3 regions of the Marinomonas sp. ATLA20 genome follow, and region 2 is predicted to be linked to each of the others. Evidence: predicted binding sites of a transcription regulator. Region 2 holds the regulator's gene; each other region holds the start of a gene.

Region 1 (5,203 bases), on a different contig from region 2:
ACACTACAAACCGTAAAAAGCTTTTCCGCTTCTTGCGCGAGGCTGAAGAAAAGCGTCTTGGTCTAACAGAGTAAACACCAAGACCAGCTACGCCTTAATAACGCATCAAACCTTCAAAAGCCCATCTTTAATGAGATGGGCTTTTTGTTATTAACTCTAAAAAAACGTCTCTCACAAAAAACCGAACTCACCGTGCAATTTATTGTCATACTCTGCAACGATAAGACATGACATACTTTATATCGACAACGTCCATCATAGTGACAGGAGAACAAGTCTTATGAGTAAACCCTACAACAAGCTGACCCCTGCAGAAGCCAGTGTCATTCTTGATAAAGGCACAGAGCGTCCCTTTACCGGAGAATACACAGACAAAATGGAAGGCGGCCTCTATGTTTGTCGCCAATGTGACGCCCCCCTTTATACTTCAGAACACAAATTCATTTCTCATTGCGGCTGGCCAAGCTTTGACGATGAGATCCCTAATGCAGTAAAACGTGTTCCTGATGCGGACGGTCGACGCGTAGAAATCGTCTGCGCCAACTGCGAAGGCCACCTAGGGCATGTATTTGAAGGTGAAAGACTCACTGAAAACAACATCCGCCACTGCGTCAACTCCATCTCTATGAAGTTCGTCAGCAAAGACTGATTACTGAGTCCAAAGCACTAAACAATAAAACCGTCTTCTGGGCGGTTTTTTTATTTCTAAATCAGGTGTTATCGTGAAGCAGCGAACAAAAAGCCTCACCAAACCTTGGGTAGTTCATCCCACCTAGTCGTGTACCCTGGCGATAAGTGTTCGCGTTTCATTGACCATTGAGGTGAGACGCCTTGCGAGGCAAAAAACACATTACCGAGGCCGCTGTGGTTTATTTGATCAACTACACTCATAAGCGCTTTGGAGTTTACTTTCGTACTATCCGCTCGAAGCAAATCTTGCTGAAAGGCGTTATGCTCGTAAAAATCGGCAAGCATCACACCCGCTTTCATATAACGAAAACCGTCACGCCAAAGTCGGTGAAACAACACCTCCGCCACTTCCAATAAGTCTCGAGTGTCGTCGCTTGGGTTGGGGAGTTCAGCGGAAAGGGTTTTCGCGTACTGCGGTTCGTTAGGAATAAAAGGACTGGTACGAATAAACATACTAACCACACGGCAAAGGCGTTTTTCGCCACGTAGTTTCTCGGCAGCTCTGGTCGTGTACTTAGCAATAGCCTCCCGTAGTTCACGCTTTTCTGTCACTTTATGACCAAATGACCGACTGCAAATAATCTGCTGCTTTGTTGGCCTGACTAACTCTAAATCCAAGCAGGATACCCCATTCAATTCTCGAATGGTTCGCTCCAACACCACAGAAAACTCACTACGAATGGATTTAGGATCGGCATTCGCCAGATCCAACGCTGTGCTGATCCCCCTCGCCTTTAGCTTTGTCGTAGTACGACGACCAACACCCCAAACATCACTTACATCCAACAAAGCCAACAAGCGCCTTTGTCGCTCTGGGTCCATTAAATCCACCACCGAGCCAGTCGCTGGATATTTCTTCGCCGCATGGTTGGCCAACTTCGCCAGCGTCTTGGTTGGCGCGATGCCAACACCTACCGTAATGCCCGTCCACTTATCGACCTTGGCTTTTACTTGTTTGCCAAACGCCAGTAAATCCGTCACATGATCAATGCCCGTTAAGTCCATAAAGGCTTCATCGATGGAATACACTTCCAACCGTGGCGCTTCCTCTTCTAAGATCGACATCACCCGATTAGACATATCCGCATACAGTGCATAGTTAGACGAAAAGCACACAATGCCGAACTTTCTTATCTCGTCCTGCACCTGAAACATCGGCACGCCCATCTTAATACCCAGCGCCTTTACCTCTTTGGAACGCGCCACAATACAGCCGTCATTATTCGACAACACAGCAACAGGCGTATGCTTTAAATCTGGCCGAAACAGCTTCTCGCAACTGGCGTAAAAGTTATTGCAATCGACCAAGGCAAAGACCGTTTGCATTAATGACGCTCGTACTTACGAACCACGCCCGTGACGACACCAAAAATTTCCAGTTCAGACTCTTCGGTAATATGAATGGCTTTATAAGCTTTATTCTTCGGGCGAAGCAGCACATTGGGCTTTAGTTCCAACGTCTTCACCGTCATTTCCCCATGAATGCAGGCGATGACGATGTCTCCATGACGAGCCGTTAACGAACGATCCACCACCAAGACATCGCCCGAATGGATGCCCGCCTCTACCATCGAATCGCCCTGAGCACGAACGTAGAACGTGGCATTCGGATGCGCCACGCAGAACTCATTTAAATCTAAGGATTTTTCAACAAAGTCCTGAGCGGGAGAAGGAAAACCCGCCGACACAGAATCCACATAAAGCGGGATTCGCACACTATTGGCCGCGATAAACGCCGCCGACTCAGACACACCAAGATAAGTCACACGCATGATAAACACCAAAATACTGTATGGATATACAGTATAGTTTTAAGCAGCACAAATGACCAAGTGAATTTTTGTTACAAGCAAGAAAAGCTGTCTACCTTTACCAATTTTAAAAAATAAAAAAGGACACTGTATAAATACAGCATCCTTTTTAAGTAACTAGCATTAAGATACGAATCTTCTATGGTTTAGAAGAGTCAAAACCTGACTAGCTAAGTGTCTTTATTTCGCCGCTTTCTTGGCAGCTGAAATCCAGCCATCAAACGTCGATTGATTGGCACTAATCCAATTATCCGCATGAATAGCAATATCACGCTGAGAATCTTCACCATCAGCAATCAGCATATTCTCGGCACTCACTGCATTAATCGGTAGTTTCATGATCTCGAATAATTTTTTAGCCGCTGGGTTTGCTTCAACAAACGCTTTATTCGCGACAATTCGTTCACTATTGATATCAAAACCGTAGTTTTTGCCATTCGGTAGAGCCGTATCAGTACCATTTGGATTAGAAGAATAAGGCACTTCTAACCATACAACGTCACGACCGGGAACAAGCTTGCCAGATACCCAGTATGGCGTCCAAGTGTAATAAAAGATCGACTCACCTTCATTGAAACGAGCAATGGTGTCAGAAATAATGGCCGCGTATTGACCCTGATTATGAGTGATTTTATCACGCAATCCGAACGCATCTAGCTGATGTTCAATAACACCCTCACAACCCCAACCAGCCTGACAACCAGTTAAGTCAGCGGTACCGTCTCCATTAGTATCAAATAAAGCGGCAATTTTCGGATCTTTGAAATCGTCGATATTAGTAATATCATATTTATCAGCGGTTTTTTTATCAATCAAATAACCTTGTGCCGCTCCATCTATGTAATTACCGCCGCGAAAAAATTTGTCATCTCCACCCGCGTTTTTGTACATAGAGTTATGAAGTGGGTACCAGTTCACTGCAAGAAACTGCGTATCGCCATTAGCAACAGACGTATAGCCAGCACTGTAGTCTACTTCTTTAATTGGCTGCACATCGTAGCCTAATTTTTCTAGCGCTTTGTTAACAACAACAGTCTGAAACGTTTCTTCTGCGATTGGGCTTTGTACTGCTGTGACTTTTACACCCTCGCCTGGCAAGTGACCATCGGCTAAGACAGCACCGCTAAACAGTGTGGCAAGTGAAGTTAGTGTAATTACCTTTTTCATTGGAACATCTCCTTTGAATGAGTTTTTTGTAACCGTTTTGATTTTCATTTTTTAAACGCAAGTAATAAGCCAATTGGTCCGGTTTCATACCAATGGCGCGTACCACGCTGACGAGCATCTTGACCAAGCGACTGCGTCATGCGATCTAAAATAACCGCGAGAATGACAATACCGATACCACCAATAGTCGCGAGACCAATGTCTAATCGACCGATCCCTCGCAGTACCATCAAACCTAATCCACCAACGGAAATCATTGATGCAATAACCACCATGGATAAGCCCAACATTAACGTTTGGTTAACGCCAGCCATAATAGTCGGCATAGCAAGTGGTAATTGAACCTTGAACAACATCTGTTTCTTATCCGCACCAAACGAGTTCGCCGCCTCTATTAAGTCACTGGGTACTTGTCGAATACCAAGGTTTGTTAAACGAATAACCGGCGCGACCGCAAAAATAATGGTCACAATAACCCCAGGCACATTACCAATACCAAAGAGCATAACGATTGGGACCAAATACACGAAAGCGGGTGTCGTTTGCATAATATCCAAGATCGGGCGAATCACTTTTGCAGCACGATCACTACGCGCCATAGCAATCCCCGTAGGAATACCCAATACAATACAAAACAACACGGACGTTACAACCAAAGCTAAGGTCGTCATGGACTCTTGCCAAGCACCAATAGCACCAAGCACAAACAAGCCTATAACAGAACCTATTGCTAGGCGCTTCCCAGATAATTGCCAAGCAATTAAACCAAACAAAGCAATAACAAAAAGCGGCGGAGCGGCGTTAAATGCACTATCGACCGCAGTCAACGTCGCGTCTACAGGGGCTTTGACAGCGGTAAAAAAGGGACGAAAGTTCGTCACCACCCAACCAACGCCACTTTCGATCCAGTGATCAAGCGGAATCCAAACATCTTGGAAAGGATGAAGTAAACTAAAGTCAGTTTGCTCAACGGGTGTACCACTGGCAGACATGGATGCAGCATCTGAACCTTGCGTTGACGCAGCCCCACCCCAAGGATTACTCGCCGTTGATTCCGCGGCCCCAGTATCATCTGGCGCGGTTGCCCATGGATTTGATTCAGTACTCATGCGGTAGCCTCCCTATCCAATGTTTCTAGTAAACGCGCTTTACTGACAACACCTACGTACTTTTGCTGGTCGTCAACAACTGGTACAGCACAGGGGGAGTGAGCAACGATCGAAATAATGTCCCTGATCGACGTATCAGCCGAAATAGCCTCCACATCATTAATAATAGCCTCAGCAAGCGTCTGCTTATTCTTAATCACATCTTGCAGTGAAATAGCAGATACCACTCCTAAGAAGCGCTGGCTTTTATCAATCACATAACCATAGTCACGCTCATTTTCATTTAATAATTTCAAACCAGTTATAAGCCCCTCACTAGAATCTTTCTTAATGAGAGTGAGGCTAGATCTAGAAGCAATATCTCTAGCGCAGAAAACATTACTAACATCAACGCCTTTAAAGAAAGAACGGACATAATCATTGGCT
Region 2 (5,203 bases):
TTGGGAATTGGATGCCATGCTTGCTACGCCTTCAAAAGACGTTATTAAGTTTGAAGCGGCAAAATATCAAGACAAAGAATATCGTCCTGTTAACAAGGCTCAATCGGATGAGCATGTTGCTCGTTTAAATGATGCAAAATACCTCGTTAGCAGCCGAGAAGATAAACCAACCAGCAGTAAACCTTCTGCGCCGTTTATCACCTCTACGTTACAGCAGGCAGCAAGTACGCGCTTGGGCTATGGTGTTAAGAAGACCATGATGCTTGCTCAGCGTCTGTATGAAGGTGGTTACATTACCTATATGCGTACTGACTCGACAAACTTAAGTGTTGATGCGGTAGAGGCGTTGAGAGGCTATATTCTTTCTAACTTTGGTGAAGCATATCTGCCAGCAGATCCTATCCGCTACAGCAGCAAAGAAGGTGCGCAAGAGGCTCACGAAGCCATTCGACCTTCTGATGTAAATGTACGTGTTGATGACTTGCTTGGTATGGAAAAAGACGCTCATCGTTTATACGACTTGATCCGCAGTCAATTTATGGCGTGTCAAATGACGCCAGCGGAATACACGTCGACGACTATCACAGTCACTACAGGCGAATACGAATTCAAGGCGAAAGGTCGTATCTTACGCTTTGATGGTTACACTCGTGCCATGCAGACAGTCGCTAAAAAAGGCGAAGATAACATCTTGCCAGATGTTGGTCAGGGTGAATATCTCGATCTTAAAGAGTTGCTACCTGAACAGCATTTTACTAAACCTGTAGCGCGTTTTAGTGAAGCAAGTTTGGTGAAAGAGCTCGAAAAGCGTGGAATTGGTCGTCCATCAACTTACGCATCTATTATTTCTACGATTCAAGATCGTGGCTATGTGCGTGTTGAAAATCGTCGTTTTTATGCTGAAAAAATGGGTGATATTGTTACTGAACGTTTGGTTGATAGCTTTAATTCTTTGATGAATTTCAGCTTTACGGCTCAAATGGAAGAGCAGTTAGATGACATTGCTGAAGGTCATAAAGATTGGATTAAAACGCTTAATGCATTTTATAAAGATTTTAGTTCTGTGCTTGCTAAAGCGGAATCGCCAGATGGCGGTATGATGCCAAATGAGCCGACTCCAACGGATATTGAATGCCCGACATGCTCTAGACCTATGCAGATTCGTACAGCTAGTACTGGTGTGTTTATGTCTTGTTCTGGTTATGCATTGCCGCCAAAAGAGCGTTGTAAAGCAACCATAAACCTGACCCGTGGTGATGAAGCAATAGCGGTCGATGATGAAGAAGGCGAGTCTAAAGCGCTGATCAATAAACATCGTTGTAAGATTTGCGGATCCGCTATGGACAGTTACTTAATGGATGAGCGCCGTAAGCTTCATGTGTGTGGTAACAACCCAGCTTGTTCTGGTTATGAAGTTGAGCATGGTGTTTTCAAGATTAAAGGCTATGACGGTCCTACGCTTGAATGCGATAAATGTGAATCAGAAATGCAGCTTAAAACAGGCCGCTTTGGTAAATACTTTGGCTGTACAAACGAGGAGTGCAAAAACACTCGTAAGCTGCTGAAAAGTGGTGAAGCTGCGCCGCCGAAGATGGATCCTGTGCCAATGCCTGACCTTGCTTGTCAGAAAGTGGAAGATCACTATGTGCTTCGTGATGGTGCGACGGGCTTATTCCTTGCTGCTAGTCAGTTCCCTCGCAAGCGGGAAACAAGAGCGCCTATGGTAAAAGAGCTGCTTCCTTATATGGATCAAATCGACCCGAAATACCATTTCTTTGCCAAAGCACCAGTAAAGGATTCCGAAGGTCGTCCAGCCATCATTCGTTATAGCCGTAAGACGAAAGAGCAATACGTCATGACGGAGAACGATGAGGGTAAACCAACAGGCTGGAAAGCATTTTATGTTGGTTCTAAATGGGTTGTTGAGGAAGGTAAGAAAAAATGAGTGGTGCTAGTTTAGCCAGCGTAACCAATCAAAAACTGGACACGGCAAGGCGTTTTATTAAGCAGAGTCAAGACACTGATGAAGTGTGGTTGAAAGTCGGGCTAGAAAGCTCGGCTATTTTCCAGTTGAGAAGTGCTCTTAACGGCTTGTTAAAAGAAGTAACCGCTGCTTATTCTTTATCTGGATCCTTGGACGTTGCTAAGCTGCTGGCAGAGTCTGAAAACAAGCAAATCGTTGTTCCTGTATTGGCTGAGTTGGCTGATTTGCTAGCACATAGTAATTCTTGGTGCTACCAATTAGATCAGGCGTATTTGGTTCAGTTCGAGTGTCGTGCGTCTATATCATCAGCGGTTCAAAGCGACAACCTGATAGGGCGTGGAAGTGATGCGGGAGCTTCCGTGAGTTTATATTTAGCCAAGTTGGTTGAATTAGTATTACGTTTTAGAGAAGAGTCATCAGAGTATTAAATATGAAAGAATCCTACCTAGAAATTGTTGAGCTAGATAACGGCGATATCGTGCTGCGTCCAGCCAGTGAAGATGGTGAGGAAACCGTTCCATTAGCAACATTGCAAATATCAGATGATACTCGGTCTTATCTAAAGGATCGTTATTTTGAATTAGCGAAATGTATGTTTCATGCAGGCATTGATTTTGTTTATTCGGATGATTCGTTTTTTGACGATGACTCGGAATATCTTGATGATGAAGATTTTCGTCCTAAAATTTTGCACTGAATAAGCGACCCTAAATCAGCTGTAATGAAACTGATGGACGCAATATAGGCTCAAATAAAAAAGCGAAGCATAAGCTTCGCTTTTTTATTTATCTAGTGTTGAAGCGAATGGGAGTATTCAAAGTCCTTGGCGAATGACACCTACCGATAGGCCTTCAATTGCAAACTCTTCGCTTTCAAGGTCAACAAGGATGTCGCTGAACTCTTCGTTTTCAGGAATGAGCCTAACGATACTGCCTTTCTGCTCGAAACGCTTAACGGTTACTTCGTCACCAATACGAGCAACGACAATTTGTCCATTGCGCACGGTGGTGGTTTTGTGAACGGCTAAGAGATCACCTTCCATTATGCCAATGTCTTTCATGCTAGTGCCTGATACAGACAAGAAGTAATCCGCTTGCGGAGAAAACATACTCGCTGGAATGTTTACATGCGAAGCAATGTTTTCCTGAGCCAAAATAGGGTAACCTGCAGCGACTTTGCCTATGACAGGTAAGCCAAGGTCGTCAACGGGCTCATCATTTGATGCGCGATCGACTAAGCGTATTCCTCTAGATGCGCCAGAAAGCATCTCTATAGCGCCTTTTTTGCATAGGGCTTTTAGGTGCTCTTCGGCTGCATTTGGGGATTTAAACCCAAGCCGGCGTGCTATTTCTGCTCTAGTCGGTGGAAAACCTGTTTCACTTATAAATTCGCGAATGGTTTCTAGTACGTCAGATTGTCTTTTGGTTAATTTAATCATAGGTTATCTGGTTGTTTATACAGTTACTGTTATTATATACAGCATTCCTAACTATACTCAATGATATAAATGCTTTCAGACGAACTAAAAAAACAGATTCAACTTGCATACCGAGCATCTTTGGATGCGAAGTCCCATAAACCAAGGGCTGGACAGCGCCAGATGATTGGTGCAATCGCTCGAACCTTGGGCAACATTAGACAAGGTTCTGAAGGCGAACGGCTTGAGGAGAAGCATGTTGCCGTAATTGAGGCGGGTACGGGTACGGGTAAGACCCTGTCGTATTGTCTTGCCGCAATACCAATTGCTAAGGCACGTGGCCTCAAATTAATTATTTCTACTGCGACAGTTGCACTCCAAGAGCAGATTTTACATAAAGAATTACCAGACTTGCTTGAGCATACTGAACTCTCGTTCAAGTACACGCTTGCTAAAGGCCGAGGCCGCTATCTTTGCTTGAATAACCTCGAAGGTTTTTTAGGATCAGAAGAGCTGGCCATGGAGGATATGTTTGCGGGCCTATTTGAACAGCACCTTCACTCAGATGACGTTAATACTGTTCTGTATCAAGAAATGGATGCCGCTTTGTCAAAAGGTGAATGGGATGGTGATAAAGATAACTGGTCTGGCATTGTTCGAGACCAGGATTGGCGACGTTTAACAACCGATCATCAGCAGTGTACTAATCGAAATTGCGCTAATTATTCCGCTTGTCCGTTTTTTAAAGCGCGCGCTGAGATTGAAGTCGCGGATGTGATTGTAGCTAACCATGATTTGGTGTTGGCAGACTTGTCATTGGGTGGTGGTGCGATTCTTACCCCACCAAAAGAAACTATCTACGTTTTTGATGAGGGGCATCATCTTCCTGATAAGGCTATTGGACATTTCCGTCATGAAGTTCGTTTACAACAAAGTATTACTTGGTTACGTCAACTGGAGAAAAATCTAGTTAATTTGAAGCAGGAGTTAACCGATGATGTCAGTTTGACTGGCCAGCTTTTGTTAAAAATCCCACAGCAAATACAAAGTATTGTTAACTTTATCCAATATGCGCAACAAGGCTTGGCTCCTTATATTCAGGGGTTGGGTTTGGATCAAGAAAACAATCAACATCGGTTTGAATTTGGTCTGGTGCCAGATGAATTGCGCCAGTTGGCTTATAGCCTACAAACGTCCTATCAAAAACTATTTAACAATATAGAAAGTATTCAAGACGAGTGTAAAAAAACGAAGCAAAATGAAGGCATGGGAGTGACGCCTGAAACGGCGGAAACTTGGCAGCCTATTTTGGGTGTTGTTATGGGGCGTCTGGAGCAATGTGTTGGCTTGTGGCGACTTTACTCAACAGTAGATGATCAGAATTTCCCGCCAAATGCTCGCTGGTTAGTTTTGTCCGGTCAAGGAATGGAACAAGATATTGAACTGGGCGCATCTCCAATACTTGCAGCCAATACCTTAAGGCAGCAGCTTTGGGACAAATGCTTTGGTGCTGTAGTGACCTCGGCAACGTTGACAGCGCTAAATCAATTTCATCGTTTTAATATGCGCTCAGGCGTACCGCGGGAAAGCGAATATCTGCGTGTCATAAGCCCGTTTAATTTCCAAGAAAATGGTCTTTTGGTGGTGCCGAATATGGAGCATGAGCCAAACCGAGTAGAACAGCATACTGCCGAGATTGTTGCTTACTTAAATGAACATGTGAACACAGAAAAGGGCAGTTTGGTGCTGTTTTCTTCTCGTCGTCAGATGGAGGAAGTGGCTCAGTCTGTTTCGGCTGGACT
Region 3 (5,203 bases), on a different contig from region 2:
CGGCGCTATTCGGCGCTCTGTTCCTCGTCGCAGCGGACATTGCTTCCAGAATTATCATGCCACCCGAAGACATGCCAATCGGCATTCTCACCGGCCTTGTCGGCGGCATCGCCTTCGTCTTTTTGATGCGACAAAAACGTAACGTCTCTTTGTAAATTGTAGACTGTTTTGTCCATTTGGCGACGATAGTTGTCAATTGAAGCTCAGACAGACAAAATACTTCTCTCTAGCATAAGGGTTCAATGTCTTATGCTAGAGAGAAAACATCATGCTAACCCAACCTTCTATAAAATATCGCCCAGCTCAAATTATCGATTTTCCTGATCGCACATGGCCCTCGAAACAGTTAACGACTCCGCCTCGTTGGTGTTCAACAGACTTACGTGATGGTAACCAAGCCCTTGCAAATCCGATGGATCATGTTAAGAAAATGGCCTTTTTTAAGCATCTTGTTGAATGTGGTTTTAAAGAAATTGAAGTCGCTTTTCCTGCCGCATCACAAACGGATTTTGACTTTGTTCGCCTACTTATAGAAGGCGATCACATCCCAGACGACGTAACGATTCAAGTAATGACGCAATCTCGAGCGGACTTAATCGAACGTACAATACAGTCTCTGGTTGGCGCCAAAAGAGCCATAGTGCATATTTACAATGCCACCGCCCCCGTATTTCGAGAGGTCGTCTTTCGCCAAGACAAAGCCGCAACCCTTGAATTAGCGGTGCAAGGTGTGAAACACATTAGACAGTTGTGCGAACAAAACCCAGAGACGCAGTGGATTCTTCAATATTCGCCAGAAACCTTTTGTTTTACCGAAGCAGACTTTGCCTTAGAAGTGTGCGAAGCGGTGGCGAACACATGGCAACCAAGCCAACAGTATCCGATGATTTTGAACCTTCCAACTACGGTAGAAGTAAACACGCCCAATGTGTTTGCGGATCAAATTGAATATTTCATCAGGTCTTTTTCCTCTCTAGAACACATTACCATCAGCGTGCACCCTCACAATGACAGAGGAACTGGCGTTGCCACAGCAGAAATGGCGATACTCGCTGGCGCGCAGAGAGTCGAAGGCTGTTTATTTGGTAATGGGGAGCGAACTGGCAATGTAGATCTCGTCACCTTGGCGATGAACCTTTACAGCCAAGGCGTTTATCCTAATTTGGATTTTTCAGACATGCGCAGCACCGTGGAGTTGGTGGAAGAGTGCAATGAACTTCCCGTTCATCCTCGGCATCCTTATGCTGGATCTTTGGCTTTTACGGCGTTTTCAGGTTCACACCAAGATGCGATCAAAAAAGGCTTTGCCGCACAAAAAACAACCTCATCAACTGTTTGGCAAATCCCTTATTTACCATTAGACCCAAAGGATATTGGCTGTTCTTATGAAGAAGTCATTCGAGTAAATAGCCAATCAGGAAAAAGTGGGGCCGCTTGGTTATTACAGGAAAATCACGGACTGTTTTTGCCACGAAAACTACAAATAGACTTTAGCAAGAGAGTCAAAAATCATACGGATCAAACAGGTCATGAAATGCCCCTAGCTGATGTATGGCGTTTATTCAGAGAATCCTACCGGCTGAGCCCAGATGACAAAGGCCAAATGACATTAATGGATTACCGCAGCCATAGCTCAAATGGATTACAGGAGATTCGCGCCACATTACGCTATCAGGAAACAGCATGGCAACTGATTGGCGAAGGTAAAGGATTGTTGTCAGCCATGCTTGATGCGTTAAGAAAGTGTTTTAACTGGCAGATAAACATCAGTGACTTTCATGAACACACCTTAGGACAACAGACGAAAAGCAAAGCGGTCAGCTATGTTCAAATTGAATCCGCTCAAACTACGCCAAGCTTTGGGGTAGCCATTGACGAAGACTCGACTAAAGCCTCGCTACAAGCCTTAATCAACGCTTGTCATCCTTTGTTCAAAGCAACTTAGCAAGACGGTAACTTTCATTACGCCTATTGTGATTGCAGTAAATAGTCAGTCGGTGATACGCCGACTCGACTTTTAAACATCGCACTAAAAGCACTGGGACTATCGTAACCAATCAGAATCGCAGTATCTAAGACGCTTTTGCCGCTAGCAAGATACTCCAAAGCCAATAATAAGCGCTTCCGCCGCAACCATTCAGCGAATGTTAGCGACATTTCTTGCTGGAACTTTCGAGCAACGGAACGCTCGCTGATGCCTAAAATATGAGCGCCATCCGCATTACTCCAATCATGAGCAATGCGCTGGCAGACATGGTCGCAAAAAGAAATCAAAGCGTCAGAGCTTGGCAATGGCACATAGAAAGACACGCTTGATAAACGACGTAATTCGTCCAGGATCAATTCAATAATTCGCTCATCACGACCGCCCGAAACAATTTCTTTAGGAAGCTCTAACGCTTCAATAATGAGCGCCTTTAACAACATGGACACATCAATAACAGAGCAATCATGAGGCAAATCGGCCCGCGCAAGAGGATCAATAAATAGCGTTCTAACTTTTACCAAACCGGTCATATAAAGACTGTGTTCAATTCCTGCAGGAATCCACATCCCCCGGTTTGGAGGAATCACCCAACTACCCAAACGAGTCTCCACACGTATCACACCGCTTAACGTGTGAATCAGCTGCGCGCAGTTATGAGAATGATAAGGCTCGAATTTACCGTGTTCATAGTCTTGCGCGTAAGCCACAACACTATTTGGTAAATGATTGTTTTGAAACAACACGCAGCGCTCCTAGAACCCATCGATAATTGATTTGAGTGTACCTATCAACAAGCAGATCTCAACACTCTCTGCGAGCAAACTTAAAAACATAAAATAACAAACTTGCTTTATTAAAATCCAACACCCAAAATACTGTTTATATATACAGTATTTTGGGTGATTTTATGTCTACTTCTTTTACCAATAACAGCGATCAAAAAGGCGAAAAGTCGCCTTTCAATAACCCTATCAAGGGGCGTGGCACAGCCAATAATATGGCGGGGCGCTTTGCAATTACCTTGGTGGAGGTGGACGAAAACGACGAAGCGATTGCTTTGCTGGAAACCTCGTCGCCCAAGACAGAAGTTCGCTACGAACGAGCGAAAAGCATCATCAGTCGCAATTCATCTCCTGATATTCCTTTTCGCCTGTCAGTAAACCCTTATAAAGGCTGTGAACATGGCTGCGTGTATTGCTTTGCTCGCCCTACCCATGCGTATTTGGATTTGTCACCGGGGCTAGATTTTGAAACCAAGCTGGTTGCCAAAACTAATGCGGCATTTTTATTTGCAGAAGAGCTGGCTCACCCAAAGTATCGCTGCGAACCCATTGCATTAGGCATTAATACCGATGCCTATCAGCCTATTGAAAAACAGCTCAAGATCACGCGGAAATTATTGGAAATCGCCTTGGCGCACAATCAACCCATTTCCCTGATCACTAAAAGCACCTTGATACTCAGAGACATAGACTTGCTCACTCAAATGGCAGAAAAAAAGCTTATTCATGTGGCGATCAGTGTGACGACGCTCAATAACGATTTAAAGCGTATTTTGGAACCCAGAACGGCGTCTGGAAAGACACGTTTACAGGTGATTAAAACCTTACGAGAAGCAAGCATTCCGGTTTCGGTTCTTGTCGCACCAGTGATTCCTTTTATTAATGATAACGAACTAGAAGAAATAGTTGCTGCCTGTGCTGAGGTTGGCGCACAATCCGTCAATTACATCATGTTGCGTTTGCCTCATGAGGTTGCGCCTTTGTTTTCGAATTGGCTCCACCAGCATTACCCAGACAGAGCAGAACACGTTTTGCAGCGTATTATGGATATGCGCGGCGGCAAGCTCTACAACAGCCAGTTTGGCAAGCGCATGACAGGGGAAGGTATTTTTGCGGATTTGATTAACCAACGCTTTCACGTGGCGCGACGCAAGTATGGATTGGATGACAACCGACTGAGTTATCTCGATTGCCGTCACTTTGCGGTTCCGCCAAAAGAAGGTGATCAGATGGCGTTGTTTTAGTAACTGAGGCACTCTACTTAACGAAAAATTCCCCTAAGCGAAAAACGCTTAGGGGAATTTACATAGCGGTTGTGAACTTCCAGAAGAGTTATAATTTGTTGTTAAATTGACTTACCGCATCAACAACTTGTTTTGCGCCTTCCTGAATGTCATTCATCACATGACCCGCTTCGGTTGAAAGATCGAGGGCTTTCTGAGCCTTTTCCATACTTTCTTCAATTAGCGAAACTGCCTGTTCTGTGAGTTTTTTATTGTCCCCTACCACACTAATAATTTCTTCTGTCGCTGAACTGGTTCTAGAAGCAAGCTGCCTTACTTCATCAGCAACAACAGCAAAACCCCGACCCTGCTCTCCGGCTCTAGCAGCTTCTATTGCGGCATTAAGCGCAAGTAAATTAGTTTGATCGGCAATGCCTCGAATACTTTCAACCAAGTTAGCCACTTTCATTGATTGAGTATTCAGTTCGAAGATGCCCTTGCTTGCCTCGCTCATTTGCGTGGACAATTCATTCATCGTTTGGACAGTAGACTCGATGACTTTTTTCCCATTGATGGCATCTTGATCGCTTTTTTGAGATATATTGTAAGCTACCTGAGAGGTTTCTGAAATCGCAAACTCACGATTCATTTGTTCGGTAATAACCGTAGCAAATTTAACCACTTTATACAGTTCGCCACTTTCGTCATGTATTGGGTTATAAGATGCTTCTAACCAAACATCATATCCGTGACTATCAATTCTTTTGAATCGATCTGAAACAAATTCACCAGAACGCAATCGCTGCCAAAACTGTTTATATTCCTGCGACTCAGCTTCTTTCGGTTCACAAAACATTCTGTGGTGCTGGCCAACTATTTGGCTTTTAGAATATCCCATGCACTTTAAGAAATTGTCGTTAGCATTTAAGATAATGCCGTCTAGGCTAAATTCTATTACTGCAGATGATCGGTGCAACGCCGCTAACATGTCTTCCACTTCTTTCGAGTGTGAAATCGTTCTCGTTAGTTCCGTCGCATAAGACTCCAGCATAATCGAACCGTCAGCGACTTTTTTCGGCTGAATCGTCGCTCGATACCAAACCTCTTTGCCATTTCTACTTTCTATTTGCAAAGCGCCATGCCAATGTTTTTTTCCATTAATTGCAGACAACATTTTTTGACTATGATCTTTTTCTAAAGACTTACCAAGA

Evidence for each region. The regulator LexA, encoded in region 2, represses DNA repair genes until DNA is damaged. The targets are predictions, from matches to a motif close to TACTGTNTANNTANACAGTA.
Region 1: a site for LexA is predicted at 2,477-2,496, ahead of umuD (translesion error-prone DNA polymerase V autoproteolytic subunit). Genes of this name have one in related genera too.
Region 3: a site for LexA is predicted at 2,861-2,880, ahead of AC2A4J_RS02405 (PA0069 family radical SAM protein). Genes of this name have one in related genera too.

The regions. Positions count from the first base shown of each region.
Region 1 covers NZ_JBXUKU010000009.1:64,198-69,400, reverse strand. The annotation lists gene yjgA (ribosome biogenesis factor YjgA) at 1-74, shown strand, start outside; gene AC2A4J_RS15065 (methionine-R-sulfoxide reductase) at 281-649, shown strand; gene umuC (translesion error-prone DNA polymerase V subunit UmuC) at 745-2,016, opposite strand; gene umuD (translesion error-prone DNA polymerase V autoproteolytic subunit) at 2,016-2,462, opposite strand; gene proX (glycine betaine/L-proline ABC transporter substrate-binding protein ProX) at 2,682-3,668, opposite strand; gene proW (glycine betaine/L-proline ABC transporter permease ProW) at 3,713-4,777, opposite strand; gene proV (glycine betaine/L-proline ABC transporter ATP-binding protein ProV) at 4,774-5,203, opposite strand, start outside.
Region 2 covers NZ_JBXUKU010000005.1:205,027-210,229, forward strand. The annotation lists gene topA (type I DNA topoisomerase) at 1-1,945, shown strand, start outside; gene AC2A4J_RS10590 (DUF6586 family protein) at 1,942-2,412, shown strand; gene AC2A4J_RS10595 (hypothetical protein) at 2,415-2,681, shown strand; gene lexA (transcriptional repressor LexA) at 2,799-3,422, opposite strand; gene dinG (ATP-dependent DNA helicase DinG) at 3,492-5,203, shown strand, end outside.
Region 3 covers NZ_JBXUKU010000001.1:547,257-552,459, reverse strand. The annotation lists gene AC2A4J_RS02420 (FecCD family ABC transporter permease) at 1-155, shown strand, start outside; gene leuA (2-isopropylmalate synthase) at 269-1,945, shown strand; gene AC2A4J_RS02410 (AraC family transcriptional regulator) at 1,969-2,730, opposite strand; gene AC2A4J_RS02405 (PA0069 family radical SAM protein) at 2,895-4,013, shown strand; gene AC2A4J_RS02400 (methyl-accepting chemotaxis protein) at 4,102-5,203, opposite strand, start outside.